DNA from 4 places in the Kitasatospora sp. NPDC093550 genome. Region 3 is predicted to be linked to each of the others. Evidence: riboswitches for the same ligand, from Rfam matches in the RefSeq annotation. Region 3 holds a riboswitch; each other region holds the start of a gene.
What was found. A riboswitch is a leader RNA that binds a small molecule or an ion and turns the genes downstream of it on or off. The one in region 3 is predicted to bind cyclic di-AMP.

Region 1 (3,199 bases), on a different contig from region 3:
TCGCCGCGTTCGAGGCGCTGGCACCGGCCGGCTGGCTGGACGAGCCGGACGAGCAGGGCTGGGGGCCCGGCCGGGTGCTGTCGGTCGGCATGGCCACGGACGGCGCCCGGCGGTTGCTGGAGCAGGGGCTGATGCGGCGCAGCTACCGGAACCTGGCCGAGCTGACCGCGCTCGGGCGGCCTATGCCGGACGAACTGGCCGGGGACTTCGGGCAGTTCGAGGAGGCGGCGGCCGGCGCGGCGCTCGACCTGTTCGGGGAGTGGACGGTGCCGGGGCTGCCGCGGCTGCTGCTGGAGGAGTTCCCGGAGCTGGCGCCGGAGCCGGGCCCGGAGGAGATCGACGCGTACCTGGCGCAGCTGCCCGCGGAGGAGTGAGAGCGGCGCGACGGCGCGAGAAGCCCCCGGTCGCGTGCGGCCGGGGGCTTCTCGGTGTCCGGGGGCCTCGGGCGCCGGGGGCTTCCGGGCGGCCGGGGCTCTCGGGCGTCGTTACGGGGTGAGGCCGCGCTGCTGGAGCCAGGGCTCCGGGTCGACCGGGGCGCCGCCGCCCGGGCGGACCTCCAGGTGCAGGTGCGGGCCGGTGACGTTGCCGGTCGCGCCGACCTTGCCGATCTGCTGGCCGGCGGTGACCCCGCCGGAGCCCTTGATGATCGAGGAGAGGTGGCAGTACCAGATCTCGGTGCCGTCGGGCAGGGTCTCGACGATCCGGTAGCCGTACGAGCCGGACCACCCGGCCGAGGTGATGGTGCCCTGGCCGAGCGCGTAGACCGGGGTGCCGGTGTCGGCGGCGAAGTCCAGGCCGGTGTGCAGGTTGGCCCAGTAGCGGGCGCTCTGGCCGTAGTGCGCGGAGAGCCGGTAGTCCTTCACCGGGAGGGTGAGCGCGGCGGCGCGCTTGGCCTCGGCCTCCGCGGCGGCCCGCTTGGCCTCGGCCTCCTTGGCGGCGGCCTTGGCCTCGGCCTCCTGCGCGGCCTGCACGCGGGCGGTCTCCTCGGCGGCGGTGCGCTGGCTGTCGGCCTGCTGCTGGATGCGGGCGGCGAGCGCCAGGCCGGGGTCGGCGGAGAGGGCGACCGGGCTCTCGTCCGGGGCCTCGACGGCGGGGGCGGCGGCCGGGGTGGCCGAGGCGAAGCCGGTGGCACCCAGGGTGGCGGCGACGGCGGTGACGCCGAGCAGCGGGGAGGCTCCGCGCGTCTGACGCGGCATCCGGTGGCGGTTGGTCTCGGCCTCGGGACCGAAGGACTCGGGACCGGGGGACTCGGGCCCGTCCGGACCGGGGTGGTCGAGGAGCTGGGTACCGGCTGCGGGGCCGGCCGGGTGTGCCGGGGTGTGCGTCGACGCCACGGAGGCGCGCTCCTTTCCTTCCTTCGCGCCTACCGGGTTAGCTGACGGGTTCGGAGCAGGAAGGTCTCCTACGGCCGGGCCGGAGCCCCGCCGATTCACCCCAAGGAACGTGGTTCCCCGGCTCCCTGACCTGCCCGGAGGCCGGCCGGCGGGATTAGGCGACGGCGCACGGTGCCGTCTGGGTACGGCGTTGACGACCGCGCTGCGTTATCAGACGTTAATCCTAGGACGCCCTGATTCCAAGCCATCCGTCCGGGACCGCTGGGGAGCAGGTGATCGGACGTCAACGAACGACCCCCTCATACGAGCACCCCATCTGAGTACTCCTACTCATGTGCGGCCCGACCCGGCGGCCGCATCCTGACGCCATGAGCGCACCGATGAAGAACCGCACCACGGCCGCGTACTACGTCCAGGCCGTCCTCTCCTTCGCCCTGTCGGGCATCGCCCTCGCCGTCGGGATCGCCTACCTGCCGGTCGGCGGCTGGACCCGGGCGTTCCTGGGGATCGGGCTCCTCTACACCGTCACCTCCGCGTTCACCCTGGCGAAGGTGATCCGGGACCGGAACGAGTCCGCCGAGATCGTCAGCCGGGTGGACCAGGCCCGGCTGGAGAAGCTGCTCAGCGAGCACGACCCGTTCAAGGTCGAGGGGGTCTGAGACCCGGACCCCCTCCCCCCTCTCCTCGGTCGGTCGAGGGCTTGACGGCTAAGGCTATTAGCCTTAGCTTTATGGCTATCGGCAGCACCGCCGATGCACCGCAGCAGCGGACCGAGGAGGCCCACCATGAACGCCACCATCACCCCGGAGACCCAGTACCTGACCGTCCCCGGCGGGCGGATCGCCTTCGACGACACCCGCCAGGGCGACGGCACCCCCGTCGTCCTGCTCCCCGGAATGCTCGACAGCCGCGCCGCGTACCGGCACCTGCGCCCGCTGCTCGTCGCCGCCGGCCACCGCGTCATCACCATGGACCTGCGCGGCTTCGGCGACTCCTCCATCGCCTGGGACGACTACGGCCCGGCCGCCATCGCCGGCGACGTCCTCGCCCTGCTCGACCACCTCGGCATCCGGCGCGCCGTCCTCGCCGGCAACTCGTACACCGGCGCGACCGTGGTCAAGGCCGCCGGGGACGCGCCCGAGCGGATCGCCGGGATCGTCCTGATCGACGCCTTCGTCGAGAACCCGCAGCCCGGCACCCTGATGCGCGGCGTCCTCGGCCTGATGGGCGCGGCACTGGTCCACTGGCCCGCCTTCTGGGGCTTCTACCTGCGCCGGATGGCCTTCCCCGGCGCCAAGCCCGCCGACTTCGACGACTACGTCAACGGACTGGTCGCCGCCCTGCGCACCCCCGGCCGGAAGACCGCCACCCGCGGGTACGTCACCGGCGACTCGGCGCCGACCGGCTGGACCACCGCGGTGCGGTGCCCCGCGCTCGTGGTCATGGGCAGCAAGGACCCCGACTTCCCGAAGCCGGAACTCCTCGCCGACCGGCAGGTCGCGGCCCTGGGCGCGCGGAAGGCGATGATCGAGGGATCCGGGCACTACCCGATGGCCGACAACCCGCAGGCCACCGCGGACGCCCTGCTGCCCTTCCTCGCCGAACTCGCCTGAGCCACCGGCCCCCGCCCCGCTTCCGTACGGAGACCCGACCATGCCCCGCGTAGGACTGACCCCCGACCAGGTCGTCGACCACGCCCTCGCCCTCATCGACGACCAGGGCGCCGAAGCCCTCACCCTGGCCGCCGTCGCCGCCCGGGCCGGCGTCGCCACCCCCTCGCTGTACAAGCACGTCAGCGGCGGGCTCGCCGAACTCCGGCGGCTGATCGCCGTCCGGGTCACCGAGGAACTGGCCGACCGCCTCGC
Region 2 (3,199 bases), on a different contig from region 3:
GTTCGCCGCCGATCCGTACCCCGCCTACGCGTGGCTGCGGGAGCACGCCCCGGTGCACCGCACCACGCTGCCGAGCGGCGTCGAGGCGTGGCTGGTGACCAGGTACGCGGACGCCCGGCAGGCGCTCGCGGACAGCCGGCTGTCGAAGAACCCGGCGCACCACAGCGAGCAGGCGCACCGCACCGGCCGGGTGGGCATCCCGGGGGAGCGGCAGGCGGACCTGATGACCCACCTGCTGAACATCGACCCGCCGGACCACACCCGGCTGCGCCGACTGGTGTCGAAGGCGTTCACCCCGCGCCGGGTGGCGGAGTTCGAGCCGCGGGTGCAGCAGCTCACCGACCGGCTGATCGACGGCTTCGCGCAGCGCGGCTCGGCGGACCTGATCCACGAGTTCGCCTTCCCGCTCCCCATCTACGCGATCTGCGACATGCTGGGCGTGCCCACCGAGGACCAGGACGACTTCCGCGACTGGGCCGGGATGATGATCCGACATGGCGGCGGCCAACGCGGCGGCGTGGGGCGGGCGGTGAAGCGGATGCGGGCGTACCTGCTGGAGCTGATCCACCGCAAGCGTGCCGACCTCGGGGACGACCTGATCTCGGGCCTGATCCGGGCGAGCGACCACGGCGAGCACCTGACCGAGAACGAGGCCGCCGCGATGGCCTTCATCCTCCTGTTCGCCGGTTTCGAGACGACCGTGAACCTCATCGGCAACGGGACGTACGCGCTGCTGCGTAACCCGGAGCAGCGCCGGCTGCTGCAGGAGTCGGTGGCGCGCGGGGAGAGTGCGCTGCTGGAGACGGGGATCGAGGAACTCCTGCGCTACGACGGTCCGGTGGAACTGGCGACCTGGCGGTTCGCGACGCAGCCGCTGTCGATCGGCGGGGTGGACATCCCGGTCGGCGATCCGGTGCTGGTGGTGCTGGCGGCCGCCGACCGTGACCCGGCCCGGTTCGCCGACGAGAACACCCTGGACCTGGCCCGAACGGACAATCCCCACCTGGGTTTCGGGCACGGCATCCACTACTGCATCGGCGCCCCGCTGGCCCGCTTGGAGGGGCAGGCCGCGCTGGCCACACTGCTTTCCCGGCTGCCCGATCTGCGGCTCGCGGAAAGCCCCGAGAATCTGCGCTGGCGGGGTGGCCTGATCATGCGTGGCCTGCGGGAACTCCCGGTGGAATTCAGTCCGGAGAGCCGCTCCCCACACACGCCTCCGCGCGCCGTTCCGCGCCCTTGACGCATCGGCGGTAACGGGCGCGGCGCCGGGCGACGCGCTGACGGAACGTCGCCGGGCGGCCCTCGGCGGGGGTGTGAACACCCATCAATCCGGACATAGCGACGCCGTTGGTAGGCGATCGGACACGCGCCGTAATTTCTGTGTGATATCGGTGATATGAGCTTGTGATTGGTCTGAGGATCTGTCTACTCTCCCTGGAGTTCGCAGCTGCGGACCTCGTGCGCGGAACGCCGAATCCTGCCCGCCGCGTCACGGGAAACCGACCAGAACCCTGGGCAGGGGCGGGGGACCCAGGTTTGTTGCCGTCCCCACGGCTTGGGGTGAAGCCGCCCGGGCGGAATCGATTCCGCGTACGGCGGCCGGGCCACCTCCCGGTCCGAACCCGACAGCTCACCTCGCAGGCGTGCGGAGAGGGACCTCTTCATGCTGTTCGTTGGAACTGGCCGTCATCGTCGTCGCACCCAGGCCGAGAAGGCCATCGCCGTCGCCGGGGTGGCCGGCGTCGGACTCGCGCTGCCGCTCCTCACCGCCACCGGCGCCTCCGCCGCCCCGGCCTCCACCTGGGACTCCGTCGCCCAGTGCGAGAGCGGCGGCAACTGGAGCATCAACACCGGCAACGGCTTCTACGGAGGCCTGCAGTTCACCTCCAGCACCTGGAAGGCGTACGGCGGCACCGCCTACGCGCCGCAGGCCCACCAGGCCAGCAAGGGCCAGCAGATCGCGATCGCCGAGAAGGTGCTCGCCTCGCAGGGCCCCGGCGCCTGGCCGGTCTGCTCCAAGAAGGCCGGTCTGACCAAGGGCGGCGCCCCGGCGTCGGTCGACACCTCCTCGGACGCCAAGCCGCAGTCCGCCCCGCAGCAGCAGACGCCCAAGCGGCAGGCCCAGAAGCCGGTGGAGAAGCCGGCCCAGAAGCCCGAGGCCAAGCCCGCCCAGAAGCAGGGCCCGAAGCACGCCGCGCCCCAGCGGGCCGAGAAGCCCGTCGAGCAGTCGGCGCAGCAGTACGTCCCCAAGCACGCGGCCCCGCGCCCCGCGCAGCCGGCCCCGTCCGCGCAGAGCGGCCACGACTACACCGTCCGCGCCGGTGACACGCTGTCGACCATCGCCGCCGCCCAGGGCGTGTCCGGCGGCTGGCACGCGCTGTACGAGCAGAACCGCTCCACCGTCGGCGGCGACCCGGACCTGATCCTGCCCGGCCAGGTGCTGCACCTCGGCTGAGCCGCCACACCCGGCGCGGTGGGGGCCGGTCGTACCGGTCCCCTTCGTCCGCATTCGCCCGCCCCGGTGGGACAAGGTGGGACAAGCAGGTGAACTACCGGTGGGTAGCGGGGCCACACGCTGAGACGGGACCGAGGCGGAGGTGGCCCCGGGAGCCCGGGCGGTTAGGCTCTGGTCCGTAACGACTCCGCAATCGTCCTGCCGACAGCACCACCGTCAGCCGGACCCTGCTTCCGCAAGGAGATGCCTCGTGCCGTCCATCGATGTCGTCGTAGCCCGTGAGATCCTCGACTCCCGCGGCAACCCCACGGTCGAGGTCGAGGTCGGCCTCGACGACGGCAGCACGGGTCGTGCCGCTGTCCCGTCGGGTGCCTCCACCGGCGCCTTCGAGGCGCTGGAGCTGCGCGACGGCGACAAGAACCGCTACTTCGGCAAGGGCGTGGAAAAGGCCGTCCTGGCCGTCATCGAGCAGATCGGCCCGGAGCTGGTCGGCTACGACGCCACCGAGCAGCGCCTGATCGACCAGGCCATGCTCGACCTGGACGCCACCCCGGACAAGTCCTCGCTCGGCGCCAACGCCATCCTGGGCGTCTCGCTGGCCGTCGCGCACGCCGCCTCCGAGGCCAGCGACCTGCCGCTGTTCCGCTACCTGGGCGGCCCGAACGCGCACCTCCTGCCGGTCCCGATGATGAACATCCTCAACGGCGGCTCGCACGCGGATTCCAACGTCGACATCCAGGAGTT
Region 3 (3,199 bases):
TTGAAATCTGTTATCTGTTATCTGTTATCTGTCAGCTGTTACCTGTCAGCTGTCATCCGTCAGTCGTCAGCTGTGACGCCGTGTCCTCAGACCCGGCCGGCGAAGTCCGGGGCCCAGTTGGCGATGGTCTGCTCGCGCACGCCCGCACTCGGGTTGGCGGCCTCGACGTACTTGCCGCCGCCGACGTAGATCGCGACGTGGTAGACGCCCGAGTCCTTGCCGTTGTTGGACCAGAACAGCAGGTCGCCCGGCTGCAGGCTGTCCAGCGAGACGTGGGTGCTGGCGGCGGCCTGGTCGGCGGCGACGCGCGGGACGGAGATGCCCGCGGCGCGCAGCGCGGCCTGGGTCAGGCCGGAGCAGTCCCAGCCACCGTTGCCGGTGCCGCCGTAGACGTAGGCCTGGCCGACCTTGGACTCGGCGAAGGACACCGCGGCGGCCATGCTGCCGGTGGCGGCCTGGGCCGGGGCGGCCGGCTTGGCGGCCTGGGTCTGGGTCTGAGCGGCCGGCTTGGCGTTCACGGAACCGCCGTTCGCGGACTGACCGGACTTCTGCGGGCGGTTGAACCAGGTGAAGTCGGAGCCGGACTTGTCCGAGGAGGCGGACTGCTGGGCCTGGTCGCCGTCACCGAAGGTCAGGTGCTGGCCCGGGTAGATGGTGTCCGGGCCCTCGGTCAGGGTGCTGCGGTTGAGCTCGTACAGCCGCTGCCAGCCGCCCTGGACGTTGTGCTTGTCGGCGATCGAGGACAGCCAGTCGCCGGCGACCACGGTGTAGTCGTGGTCCTGGGCCCACTGCTGGTGCTTCTGGGCCCAGTTGGTGGCGGCGGAGTCGCTGGAGGCCTGGGCGTCGGCCTGGGCCGGCGCGGCGGGCTTGGCGGGCTTGGCGGGCTTCGCGGCCGGGGCGGGGGTCTGCGCCGGCTTGGCGGCCGGGGCGGCGGGCGCGGCCGGCTTGGCGGCGGCCGAGGTGTCGACGGCCGCCGGGGTGCCGCCCTTGGTCAGGCCGGCCTGGATCGAGCACACCGGCCAGGCGCCGGGGCCCTGCGAGGCGAGCACCTTCTCGGCGACGGCGATCTGCTGGTCCTTGGTGGCCAGGTCGGCGCGCGAGGCGTAGGCGGTGCCGCCGAAGGCGGACCAGGTGCTCTGGGTGAACTGGAGGCCGCCGTAGAAGCCGTTGCCGGTGTTGATGCTCCAGTTGCCGCTGCTCTCGCACTGGGCGACCTTGTCCCAGGTGGCGACGGAGGCGGCGGAGGCGGTGCCGGAGACGAGGCAGGGGACGGTGAGGCCGACGCCCGCGACGCCGATGGCGGCGATCACGCGGCGGGTGCGGCTGGACAGGCGAGTGCCGTTGGTGGGCAGCATGAAGACGCGGTCCTCTCCCACGCCTGCGAGGTGAGCTGTCGGATTCGGGCTGGAGTTGCCCGGCCGCGCGTGGCGCGGCTTCACCCCTAGCCCTGAACCGTTCCGAGGACCGGTCCGGGGCGACTTACCTGTGGGTCCCCCGCTCCTGCCGTGGTGCGTTATTCGCGCTGCCAGGACATCCGACGGCAGGACTCGGCGTTGCGGATGAACTGGGTCCGTGTGGTCACGAACGGGGAGCACGTTAAGCAGACTTAAGTTAAAACTGCAAATAGCTGTGATGCGCATCACGGTTTAGCGGGAACTGCCCAATGGGTCGGAATTCATGATCGAGAATGGTCTCTCAGTGATCATTTTCCGGCAATTCCCCGGCGGATATCCAAAACTGTCCCTGCCTCAGGAAATACGTGACGGTGCGTCGAAGCGCGAGGGGGCGCGCTCGTCGATCCGGGGGAGTCGCCGCGATTCGAGCGCCGGAGGGTGCGCCGGGGGGCGCCGGGGAAGTGTCCGCCATTTCCCGATGAATAGAACAGAACGGACATTCCTCTTCATTGTCCGCTTAACTCCCGTACTGTTCCGGTACGGCACGGAGCGGGCAAGCCGGGCCGGCGGTCCGGCGGGCGGGCAGGTCGTCGGGCAAACGGAGAGCGGGCACGGCGAAGGGCCCGGAACGCGAACCGCGTTCCGGGCCCTCTGTGCGCGCGGACGGCCGCGCGGTGTCCGTTACTGGCCGACGGGCCCCTCGGCGGCCGCGTGGGCGCCACGGGTGCCCTCCACGGCCCCCTCGGCCTCGGCGGCGGCCGCCGCCTCCGCCTCGGCGCGCGCCAGGTCCTCGGCGGACGGCGCGGGCAGCGCGGCCAGGTAGGTGGAGGCGATCAGCTGGCCGACAGTCGGGTAAGCGCCCAGCGGCGCGGCCGACGGGCAGCCGGTCTCCTCGGCGGCCGCGGCGAGCAGCTCGGAGTCGGCCTCCGGTCCGATCACCAGCGGGGCCAGCGCGGGGCGCTGCGAGCCGGTCTCCTTGAGGTGGTCGACGGCCGCGGCCACCGAGCCGGGCACGTCGAGGGCGGCGGCCACGACCGGGACGGCCAGGCGGGCGGCCAGCAGCACACCGGTGATGCCGGCCGCGGCGGCCGCGTCCTCGCCGCCGACGGTGGTCAGGACCACACCGTCCGCGGCGGTCGCGATGGCGAACAGCCGGGCCCGGTCGGCGCGGGCCAGCCCGGCCTCGGACAGCCGGACGTGCACGGCCTCGGCGAGCAGCGGGTGCGGACCCAGCGCGTCGGTCACCGGCGCGCCGTACTCGGCGGCGAGCGCGTGGAGTTCGGGCAGGAAGCCGTGCGGGCCCGGCACCAGCGGCACCAGGACGGGCATCGGCAGCCCGGCCTCGGCGGCCAGCGCCAGGAGCTCGGCGACGGTGCGGTCCTCGCCGCCCTCGCCCTCGGCGGAGTCGCCGGGGAGGTATCCGACCGTGGCCTGGACGCCGTGGTGCTCGCTGCGGACGATCGAGAGCAGTTCCTCGACGACCGAACGGGACTCGGGCCCGGCGGTCGCGGGCACGGCGAGCACCAGGGCCGGGGAACCGGTGGGGATTTCGGGGCGCTCGGGACGACGGTGGCGCCCCCGCGCACGGGAGCCTGGAGTGCGGACGGGCAGTGGCGCGCCCGGGATGGCTGCGGTGCTCATGCCGGAGATCGTAGGACATCTGCCCGTCCGGCCTGCAGTCGGCTGCCGTACGGGTTTCGCGGGGTCGGGGTGCGGAGTCGGTGCATCCCCCGCGCCGGTCCGGGCGATTTGCCTACAATACGGACATTCTTCGCCCAACCCCCGTACGGGTGCGGACCCTTGCC
Region 4 (3,199 bases), on a different contig from region 3:
CCGACGCTCCCGCCCGGACGGGCGCTGTCCCGCGACAGCAGCGGAGGCCGCGACCGCCCCGCGCAACGAGCCGACCATCCGACAACCGGCCACCGACCGAGCGAAGTTGACGCCCGCACCCGAAGGCCCCGAGGGCCCGGCACCCCGGAAACGGCAGCGGCCGGCCCGGCTCGCGAGGGAGGTTGGTCCCACGAGCCGGGCCGGCCTGGGCGTGTCCCGCGCCCATGTCCACTGTGCGGCGATCACCCGGTCGAGCGGTCACCCGACATGACCATCCCGGAGGATCGATTCGCTCCGCAGCAGCGGTGGTTCTGAAACCCCGGCAGGGTCAGAGCGCGACGCCGTGCGCGCGCAGGTAGGCGACCGGGTCGATGTCCGAGCCGTACTCCGAACCGGTGCGGATCTCGAAGTGCAGGTGCGGGCCGGTCACGTTGCCGGTGGCGCCGGAGAGGCCGATCTGCTGGCCGACGGTCACGGTCTGACCGATCGACACGCCGATCACGGAGAGGTGCGCGTACTCGGCGTAGTGGCCGTCGGCGAGCTTGATCTCGACCTCGTTGCCGTAGGCGCCGCCGTTGCCGGCCTTGACCACGACACCGTTGGCGACGGCGCGCAGCGGGGTGCCGGTGGAGGCGACGAAGTCCTGGCCGGTGTGGTGGCCGGAGGCCCACATCGAGCCGGCCACGCCGTAGGCGGTGCCGAGCTTCGGGTTGGCCAGCGGCGCGACGTAGCCGGAGGTCGCGGCGACCGGAGCGGCGGTCACGGCCGGGGCCGGAGCGGCGGTCTGAACCTGGGTCTGCACCGGGGCGGACGGCTTGGCGGCCTCGGTCTTGACCTGGACCTTCGCCTGCGGCTTGGGGGCGGGGGCCTGGGTGGCCGGAGCGGCCGGGGCGGCGGCGTGGCCGGTGAGCGCGAGCTGCTGACCCGGGAAGATCAGGTTCGGGTTGGCACCGACGACCGAGCGGTTCTGCTCGTACAGCGCGTGCCAGCCGCCCTCGACGTTCTTGGCGTCGGCGATCTTGGACAGGGTGTCGCCGCTGACGACGCGGTAGCTCTCGGCGGCCTTGGCCGCAGCGGCCGGCTTGGCCTCGGCGGCGGAGTCCGCGGCGGCGGCAGCGCTGGAGGCGGCGACCGGGGCGACCGGGGCGACCGGGGCGGTGTGGGCCTGGGCGCTCATCGCGGTGACGAGCGGAAGGGCGAAGGAAACGCCGGTGACGGCGGTGGCGATGCCGATGCGGGCGGCGCGGGGCAGGGCGATACGACGAGCCTGAGCAGGCATGGAAGTTTCCTCTCCGACGCCTGCGAGGTGAGCTGTCGGGTTCGGGCTGGAGTTGCCCGGCCGCATGCGCGGCTTCACCCCGAGCCGGCCCTGGACGCCCGCGCCTTGAGGCGCGAACTCCGGTCCGGCGACTTACCTGTGGGTCCCCCGCTCCTGCCGTACAGAGTTCAGTTCGAACCTCCGGGCAGCGGCAGGACTCGGCGTTCCACCCGGTGGATCCGTCCGGACTGGCCGGGCGGTCGCTGAACTAAAACCCATCCGTTCGGGTGAAGCAATGTCGATCTCTTGAATCGGCAACGACCCCCCGGCGGACGGTGACCCTCCGAATGGTCCGCTGCACGGTGTGTACACAATCCATTCACCCCGCGCCACTGATCCACGACCCTGCGCCGACGTCGGCGACACCGTGCGACCGTCCGGGCACGGACCGCTCAGCACCAACACGCCCTCCGGTGACCCTTGTCACGTGCGCCCCGCAGGACGCAGGATCGGGCCGTGGCCACCTCCGAAGCCGGCACCCTGCGCCTGGGCAGCGCGCAGGGTCGCTGGGTACTCCTGGCAACCGTGCTCGGCTCCAGCATGGCGATGCTCGACGGCACCGTGGTGAACGTCGCCCTGCCCCGGATCGGCGCCGACCTGGGCGCCTCCCTGGCGTCCCTGCAATGGACGCTGAACGCCTATCTGCTCACCCTGGCGGGCCTGATCCTGCTCGGCGGCGCGCTCGGCGACCGGTACGGGCGGCGCCGGGTCTTCCTGATCGGCGTGGTCTGGTTCGCCGTCGCCTCGGCCGCCTGCGCCGCCGCGCCGAACATCCAGGTGCTGATCGCCGCCCGCGCCGTCCAGGGCATCGGCGGGGCACTGCTCACCCCCGGCTCGCTCGCCATGCTCCAGGCGGTGTTCCACCCTGACGACCGCTCGGCCGCGGTCGGGCTGTGGTCCGGCCTCGGTGGGGTGTCGGCCGCGGTCGGCCCCTTCCTCGGCGGCTGGCTGGTGGACGGCCCCGGCTGGCGCTGGATCTTCCTGCTGAACCTGCCGCTCGCCGCGGCCGTGATCGCGGTCACCACCCGGTCCGTACCGGAGAGCCGGGACGAGAGCGCCACCGGCCGCTTCGACGTGCTCGGCGCGGCGCTCGCCGCCCTCGCCCTCGGCGCGATCACCTACGCGCTGACCGCGGCCGGCGAGGGCGTGTCCCCCGCGGTCTGGGTCAGCGGGGTGATCGGCGTGCTGCTCGGGGTCGCCTTCGTCACCGTCGAACGCCGGGCGCCCGAACCGATGCTGCCGCTCGGCCTGTTCTCCTCCCGGCTGTTCACCGCCGTGAACCTGGTCACCCTCTGCGTGTACGCGGCGTTCAGCGGCGTGTTCTTCCTGCTGGTGGTGCAGCTGCAGATCGTCGCCGGCTTCTCGCCGCTGGTCTCCGGCTTCGCGCTGGTGCCGATCACCATCCTGATGCTGCTGCTGTCGGCGCGGGCCGGACGCCTCGGCAAGCGGATCGGCCCGCGGATCCCGCTCACCGTGGGCCCGATGGTGTGCGCGGTCGGGGTGCTGCTGATGCTCCGCACCGGCCCGGGCTCCTCCTACTGGACGGACGTGCTGCCCGCCGTCACGGTGATGGGCTGCGGGATGACCCTGCTGGTCGCGCCGCTGACGGCCACCGTGCTGGCCGCCGTCGAGGTCCGGCACGCGGGCATCGCCAGCGGGGTCAACAACGCCGCCGCCCGCGCGGCCGGCCTGCTCGCGGTGGCGGCGCTCCCGGCGCTGGCCGGACTGAGCGGCGACGACTACCGGGTGCCGTCCGCCGTCGACTCCGCCTTCCACACCGCGATGCTGATCTGTGCGGGGCTGCTGGCGGGCGGGGGGCTGATCGCCTTCGCCACCGTCCGGGGCAACGTGCTGGCGCCCGAGGAGCAGCCGGTCGCCGAG

Region 1: linked by a shared signal. The riboswitch ahead of ACIRD3_RS32925 (M23 family metallopeptidase) and the one ahead of ACIRD3_RS03130 (transglycosylase family protein) in region 3 are both predicted to bind cyclic di-AMP.
Region 2: linked by a shared signal. The riboswitch ahead of ACIRD3_RS29320 (transglycosylase family protein) and the one ahead of ACIRD3_RS03130 (transglycosylase family protein) in region 3 are both predicted to bind cyclic di-AMP.
Region 4: linked by a shared signal. The riboswitch ahead of ACIRD3_RS17860 (peptidoglycan DD-metalloendopeptidase family protein) and the one ahead of ACIRD3_RS03130 (transglycosylase family protein) in region 3 are both predicted to bind cyclic di-AMP.

The regions. Positions count from the first base shown of each region.
Region 1 is NZ_JBIWJF010000029.1:26,222-29,420, forward strand. Features, by position in the region: gene ACIRD3_RS32920 (hypothetical protein) at 1-374, shown strand, start outside; gene ACIRD3_RS32925 (M23 family metallopeptidase) at 486-1,334, opposite strand; cyclic di-AMP (ydaO/yuaA leader) riboswitch at 1,347-1,505, opposite strand; gene ACIRD3_RS32930 (YiaA/YiaB family inner membrane protein) at 1,703-1,993, shown strand; gene ACIRD3_RS32935 (alpha/beta fold hydrolase) at 2,120-2,947, shown strand; gene ACIRD3_RS32940 (TetR/AcrR family transcriptional regulator) at 2,988-3,199, shown strand, end outside.
Region 2 is NZ_JBIWJF010000022.1:29,246-32,444, reverse strand. Features, by position in the region: gene ACIRD3_RS29325 (cytochrome P450) at 1-1,240, shown strand, start outside; cyclic di-AMP (ydaO/yuaA leader) riboswitch at 1,492-1,658, shown strand; gene ACIRD3_RS29320 (transglycosylase family protein) at 1,664-2,455, shown strand; gene eno (phosphopyruvate hydratase) at 2,706-3,199, shown strand, end outside.
Region 3 is NZ_JBIWJF010000001.1:741,891-745,089, forward strand. Features, by position in the region: gene ACIRD3_RS03130 (transglycosylase family protein) at 87-1,376, opposite strand; cyclic di-AMP (ydaO/yuaA leader) riboswitch at 1,363-1,563, opposite strand; gene ACIRD3_RS03135 (hypothetical protein) at 2,076-3,035, opposite strand.
Region 4 is NZ_JBIWJF010000010.1:36,195-39,393, reverse strand. Features, by position in the region: gene ACIRD3_RS17860 (peptidoglycan DD-metalloendopeptidase family protein) at 329-1,279, opposite strand; cyclic di-AMP (ydaO/yuaA leader) riboswitch at 1,282-1,462, opposite strand; gene ACIRD3_RS17855 (MFS transporter) at 1,859-3,199, shown strand, end outside.